DNA from 2 places in the Ectobacillus soli genome. Region 1 is predicted to be linked to the other one. Evidence: riboswitches for the same ligand, from Rfam matches in the RefSeq annotation. Region 1 holds a riboswitch; the other holds the start of a gene.
The links. Region 1 has a riboswitch for glycine ahead of ACAN53_RS09290 (amino acid permease). Riboswitches for the same ligand answer to the same signal wherever they lie in the genome.
Positions count from the first base shown of each region.

Region 2: linked by a shared signal. The riboswitch ahead of ACAN53_RS06290 (ACT domain-containing protein) and the one ahead of ACAN53_RS09290 (amino acid permease) in region 1 are both predicted to bind glycine.

Region 1 covers NZ_JBGJZM010000001.1:1,802,776-1,806,209, forward strand. Annotated here, with positions in the region: gene ACAN53_RS09285 (DEAD/DEAH box helicase) at 1-1,272, opposite strand, end outside; glycine riboswitch at 1,702-1,781, shown strand; gene ACAN53_RS09290 (amino acid permease) at 1,945-3,291, shown strand.
Region 2 covers NZ_JBGJZM010000001.1:1,201,829-1,205,262, forward strand. Annotated here, with positions in the region: gene ACAN53_RS06280 (MFS transporter) at 1-114, shown strand, start outside; gene ACAN53_RS06285 (PFL family protein) at 145-1,506, opposite strand; gene ACAN53_RS06290 (ACT domain-containing protein) at 1,572-1,847, opposite strand; glycine riboswitch at 1,989-2,065, opposite strand; gene recQ (DNA helicase RecQ) at 2,329-3,434, shown strand, end outside.

The DNA of each region.
Region 1 (3,434 bases):
ATCCCTTATAATCATTGGTCCTGCTTTGATATCTCGGCTTTCCAATGGTTGAATCACAACATTTTCATATTGAAACTCTAGTCCTGCAAGCAGTCGATTGTTCAAACGATCCAAGTAAAGCTTGGCAACAAGTGGTGTTTTCATAATCTCCTGAGATAACGCTTTAGACAGTTGAACATCGCCAATTTTTTTCAGACCAGGTACGATTTTTTTTAGAAAAAAATCAATTTGTTCCTGCGGAATCGGAATATGATTCGTAGATGGAGATGTTAGCATTTGCTTTAGTTCGGATAATCGTTCACAGTCCTGTCCTTCTAACCGAAAGACTATCCCGTCACATAGCACAGAACTATAGGAATTCAAAACGACCATTCGGTCAAAGCCCTTAATCATCAATTGGTAATCATCGCCTTCGCTTTCTTCAAATGTAAACTGTATAGGAGGTGGTCCATCCATCATTCGCAGGCTCTCAAAAGACTGACCATCATGCTCAATTGTTACCAACGGAGTCTTTGTGAGTAAAGGGATAAGTCTCACCCAAGTGGATGGCGGAATAAGTAATGTTTGATTACTAACTGTACAGTCAGAATGGTTCGGTAATGCTTCTAAAAAGGCCTTTTCATCATGTACGACCCGGACGAGTTGATGAATAATCGCATCTGATTCATTTAAAAAGCAATGAAGACCTGGGTCATATCTAAATGTAGAGGATATGTTACTGGGTTCCCCATGTTTTACGTCCTGTAGAAAGTCTCGAATTTTTTTTAGCTTCGTATGACCAATCTCTACTTCCATTCCAAACAAGTACTGACCTTTTCCTATCGAGAACGGCTTACAGATGAACTTGACATCAAGTACTTTTCTTTTTTCAAAATGAAGCTGATGTCCACTTGTTCGAGTTGGTCTGTCATGGAAGAGCTTCATGAAGTCTTCTGTTAGCTCTCCAGAATTGGATTGCGGACCCTGTACCCCGATAGGAAACGTTCCTTGTCGTTGCTGTTCATAAATGGCTAATAAAACGGCCGCAATATGTTGGCAACACTTCCCGAAGTTTGGTAACGTAGGACAGCTACATTTCGTCTGCATGACCCCTTTCACATCTTCTTCAATTGTGACATGAAAGTCTTCCGTTCCATTAACGGTGGCTTCGCAGAAATCCGGGCTATACTGGTTAAATGTTACTTTACTCGCTTGATAAAAAGATTCTCCTCTTTTGAAGGAGACGGTACCGCACATTTCTTTTATCATCTTATAATTTATTTTTATATCCATGTACTCCCGCTCCTTCCTTTCTATTTGTCGAAGGGTATCTATATATTCGAAGCCTGTACTATTTTTCTTCACTTGTCCCATTTTATCATGTTCATGTATTCTTTGTTCAATCGAACTGGTAGTGGAACAAGAAAAAGGCGATGCCATATTTAAGCATGGCACCCGTTACTTCAATAGCAGCTATTTTATTTGCAAATCAGAAATAGCCCCGCCTCGTTATACAATTGAAATTGAGCTTTAAATTATTTTGAAGAATGGAGCAAAATATAAATATTATCATAAAGACCAAACAGATTTCATATTACTGACCTTGACCTTTTCAATTAATACTGGTAGAATTCTAAACTATCATACAATAATTTTTAGCCGTTTTTTTGATTACTTACAATCAAATAGGTTGCTATGATTGTTATGGGTAAAACTATAACAGGAGCAGTTTCTGGAGAGATCGCAAATCGTTGCGACGCCGAAGGGTTCACAATCTCAGGCAAAAGGACAGAAGGATAAACAAAGCTATTTGCTATGTTATTATTCTGACGTTTAATGAGATTGGAGAATTCCAATCTCATTTTTTTATCTAAAAAAAATAATACTTTACTAAATAATAGCTATAAAAATTATTATTTTTATGACTACTACATATAAATATCAATATAATTTGGAGGGATTGCAGTGGCACAGCAAGCGTTAAAAAGAGATTTGAAGAATCGACATGTACAATTAATCGCAATTGGTGGTACGATTGGAACTGGTTTGTTTTTAGGTTCAGGTAAAGCGATCCAATTGGCAGGCCCTTCTATTATCTTTGCTTATTTAATCGTTGGGATTGCAGTGTTTTTTGTCATGAGAGCATTAGGAGAATTACTTCTATCGAATACGGGGTATCAATCATTTACAGACTTTGCTGTAGATTATATTGGACCGTGGGCAGGCTTTGTGACTGGATGGACATATTGGTTTTGTTGGATTATGACAGCCATGGCTGATCTTATAGCAATTGGTGTCTATGTACAATATTGGTTCCGCATTCCTCAATGGATACCTGCAATCATCGGTTTAGTCATTTTATTAGGGCTGAATTTACTGACTGTTAAACTTTTTGGAGAGTTAGAGTTTTGGTTTGCCTTAATTAAGGTCATCACCATTCTTGCTTTAATTATTATAGGAATTGTTCTCCTATTCATAGGATTCAAAACAGATACGGGAGCTGTTTCAGTATCAAATCTATGGGATTATGGTGGACTATTTCCAAATGGAATATCTGGTTTTTTCCTCTCATTCCAAATGGTCGTATTTGCATTTGTTGGCGTTGAGTTAGTAGGTGTTTCTGCAGCAGAAACAGCTGATCCACAAAAAAGCATTCCATCAGCGATTAATAAAATTCCTCTTAGAATTCTGTTCTTCTACGTGGGAGCACTTGTCATCATTTTATGTATTAATCCATGGGTTCAATTAAGTCCATCTAGCAGTCCTTTTGTACAGGTGTTCCGTTTAGTAGGAATCCCAATAGCAGCTGGAATCATTAACTTCGTTGTCTTAACATCAGCAGCCTCAGCTTGTAATAGTGGTTTGTTTTCAACAAGCAGAATTTTATATAACTTAAGTGTTCATAATGAGAAGAAAGCTAGACTTGCAAAGTTAAATAAAAATTATGTACCTAGTAATGCTTTGATCCTATCCGCGATTGTTCTTTCTATCGGAGCACTTTTAAGTAAACTAATTCCAGAACAGGCTTTTGGCATTGTAACTACCATTAGTGCCATTTGTTTTATTTGGGTTTGGAGCATTATCTTAATTTCTCATATACGTTATAGCAAATCACGTCCAGATTTACGAAAACAATCCATTTTTAAAGCACCGTTCACACCATTTATTAATTATGTCGTACTAGCACTATTTGCATTCATTTTAATCATCATGTTATTTGCTGCAGCGACTCGTTTAGCCCTGTTAATGACACCTTTATGGTTTGCACTATTATTCATACTGTATTTCTTCAAACTGAAAAATATAAAATAATTACTTCAAAAAGCCCTTTCATTTATTCGGTTATATTTGATTGATTTAATCAACTGACAGATGGATGTCATTGGTGCAAAACAGCTAGGATCATCAAATAAATGTCGCTATAATGCTATTTCTCAATGTTGAGGAATAGTATT
Region 2 (3,434 bases), 600 kb from region 1:
TATAAATGGATAGGAGTTATTTCGCTAATCGTATGTTTATTATTAAGTGGATATCCCCTTATCCTTGCTTCTCAAAAGAAATATCAAACATCTCCTAGTCTTGATCATAACTAAGAAAAGCAAAGGCTTCTGCCTTTGCTTTTCTTAGTTAATTAACGATTGTAGCGGAGCTGGAATCCGTCCTCCTCGTCGAATAAGCTTCTCGGAGCTGAATGGGTTTACGCCCATCACAGGAGCACGTCCAAGTAGCCCACCAAACTCAACCATGTCGCCTTCTTTCTTACCTGGAACTGGGATAACGCGAACGGCTGTTGTCTTTTTGTTTATCATTCCGATTGCTGCTTCATCTGCTATCATCGCAGATAAGGTTGAAGGGGAGACATCTCCTGTTATCGCAATCATATCAAGTCCTACGGAACAGACACAAGTCATCGCTTCTAGTTTAGACAACGTTAAGGATTGATCAATAATTCCGCGAATCATCCCGTTATCTTCACTTACTGGAATAAAAGCACCACTTAATCCGCCGACGTAAGAGCTTGCCATCGCACCGCCTTTTTTAACTGCATCATTCATAAGAGCAAGAGCTGCAATGGTTCCGTGAGTACCAACACGTTCAAGTCCAATTTCCTCTAATATTTCAGCTACACTATCATTTAAAGCATTTGTCGGTGCGAGAGATAAGTCCATAATACCAAATGGAACATCAAGCCTTTTTGCTACAACTCTTCCAATAAATTCTCCAGCACGCGTAATTTTAAAAACTGTTTTTTTGATGATGTCGGCTACTTCACCAAGATCAGCATCCGGGTATCGTTTTAACGCGTGTAAAACGACGCCTGGTCCACTTACACCAACATTCAAAACGACTTCTCCTTCACCAGAACCGTGGAATGCTCCGGCCATAAAGGGATTATCTTCAACAGGATTGCAAAAAACAACAAGCTTAGCGCAAGCAATTCCATTTCTATCTTTGGTACGCTCAGCAGCGTCCTTTATGATCTCACCTACTTGACGTACGGCATCCATATTTATTCCAGTTCTGGTAGTAGCGACTGAAATAGAGGAACATACTCGCTCCGTGACACTTAATGCTTCTGGAAGTGCATCAAGCAACGTTTGGTCACCTTTTGCAATTCCCTTATGTACGAGAGCGGAAAATCCGCCTATGAAGTCAACTCCTAGTTCGGTTGCTGCTCGGTCAAGTGTTTTTGCTAGCTCAATTGTTTGCTGCAAGGTTGCATTTCCTAGTAGTTCAGCAATGGGGGTAATGGAAATTCGCTTGTTTATAATCGGTATACCATACTCCCGTTCAACCTCTTCAGCAACCTCTTTTAATTGGCTTGCATAAGTTGTAATTTTTTGATAAATACGAGTATTCATCTTGTCAAAATCAGAATCTGCACAATCTCGTAAGCTAATTCCCATTGTAACAGTCCGTATATCTAAATTCTCCATTTGAACCATTTGGATTGTTTCTAACATTTCATCAAGTGCAATTGCCATATGTTTCTCTCCTCTGCTGTCTCCAACATAAGGATGTCCAACCCTTATGCTATCTGAGATATACCTTACACGCGGTGCATAGCGTGAAAAATTTCTTCAAGTTGAATGTTGATTTTCAATCCCATCTTTTCACTAATCATATCAAATTGATTTTGTAGCGTTGCTAAATCTTCAATGGTCGATACATCTACAATCATCATCATTGTGAAAAAGTCCTGTAAGATTGTCTGACTAATATCTAAAATATTCACATCATTGTCTGCTAATACATGAGTTACCTTACTAATGATTCCAACTTGATCTTTTCCAATTACGCTAACTACTGCTCTTCTGGTCACTATGTTCACCTCTTTATGTTGGTAGAAATCCGTGTTGAATTGTTGTACAACTATGAATAAAAAAAGATATAAAAAAGGATATAAAAAAGGATTGGAGTTTCCTCCAATCCCAGACAAGTAAAAAGAATAACGAAAGGTTTCATCGATTACTCTTCTGTCCTTTTGCCTGAGATTGTGAATCCTTCGGCGCTGCAGTGTGCAGTCTCTCCAGAAGCTGCTCCTGTTATAGTATTACCCATAACGATCATAGCGGCAATTTCTAAATATTACATCGATTCTATCAATTATTTTGGAGTTGGTCAATACGAATACACTCGTTCTTTGTTTTTCACTACCGACACGATAGAAAATAAGCATATTTCATGAACGGTTGTTCATCTTCGCCAAGGAACTTCGTGTATCATAGTGAAGTGCCTTTTTCATAGAAGAAACAGCTACTTCATTCTTTATGCTATAATACAAGTAGAATGGAGGGAAAAAGTGCGTGTCTACAAAAGCTAGTAGTTATTTACGACAATATTTCGGATATGAATCATTCCGCGTAGGTCAAGAACAGATTATTGAACACGTGTTGGCAGGGGAAAACACAGCTGGTATTATGCCAACAGGTGGTGGAAAATCAATTTGTTATCAGATTCCTGCTCTTTTACTTCCTGGTATAACCCTCGTAATATCACCGCTTATTTCATTAATGAAAGATCAAGTAGATAGTTTAGAACAAGTGGGTATACCTGCAACCTATTTAAATAGTACGTTAACATTTGAAAAAGCCAAAGAGCGTATGCATCGTATGCAGCATGGTGATTATAAAATCTTATACATAGCCCCAGAACGATTGGAATCTCCTCAATTCATGGAAGAACTTCAAAAGCTTTCTATCTCGCTAATTGCAGTGGATGAAGCCCATTGTATTTCACAATGGGGACATGACTTTCGTCCAAGTTACGTAAAAATTCAAACGTTTCTACAACAATTTTCTAACAAACCGACCGTTCTTGCTCTAACTGCAACAGCTACACCTGAGGTAAGAGAAGACATTTGTCAATTGTTAAACATACCGTCAGAGCATACAGTAATTACAGGATTTGAACGGGAAAATTTATCCTTCAAAATTGTAAAAGGACAAAATCGTCTCCAATTCGTAACAGATTATGTAAAGAAGAATAAAACAGAAGCTGGAATTATATATGCTGCAACGAGAAAAGAAGTAAATCATGTTCATGAATATTTAGAAAAACAAGGGATACAGGCGGGAAAATATCATGCAGGTATGACAGACGTTGCACGTATTGCATCGCAGGAAGCATTTTTACAAGATGATATTACCGTTATGGTAGCTACAAATGCATTTGGCATGGGCATTGATAAATCAAATGTCCGTTATGTTATTCATTATCAAATGCCAAAAAATATGGAAAGCTATTATCAAGAAGCAGGACGGGCTGGGCGTGACAGCCTGGATAGTGAATGTATCCTGTTATATGGGGCCCAGGATGTACAAATTCAACGATTTTTAATTGAACAATCCCATAACGAAGAACGAAAAGAGCAGGATTTAAATAAGCTACAGTTGATGAAAGATTATTGCTA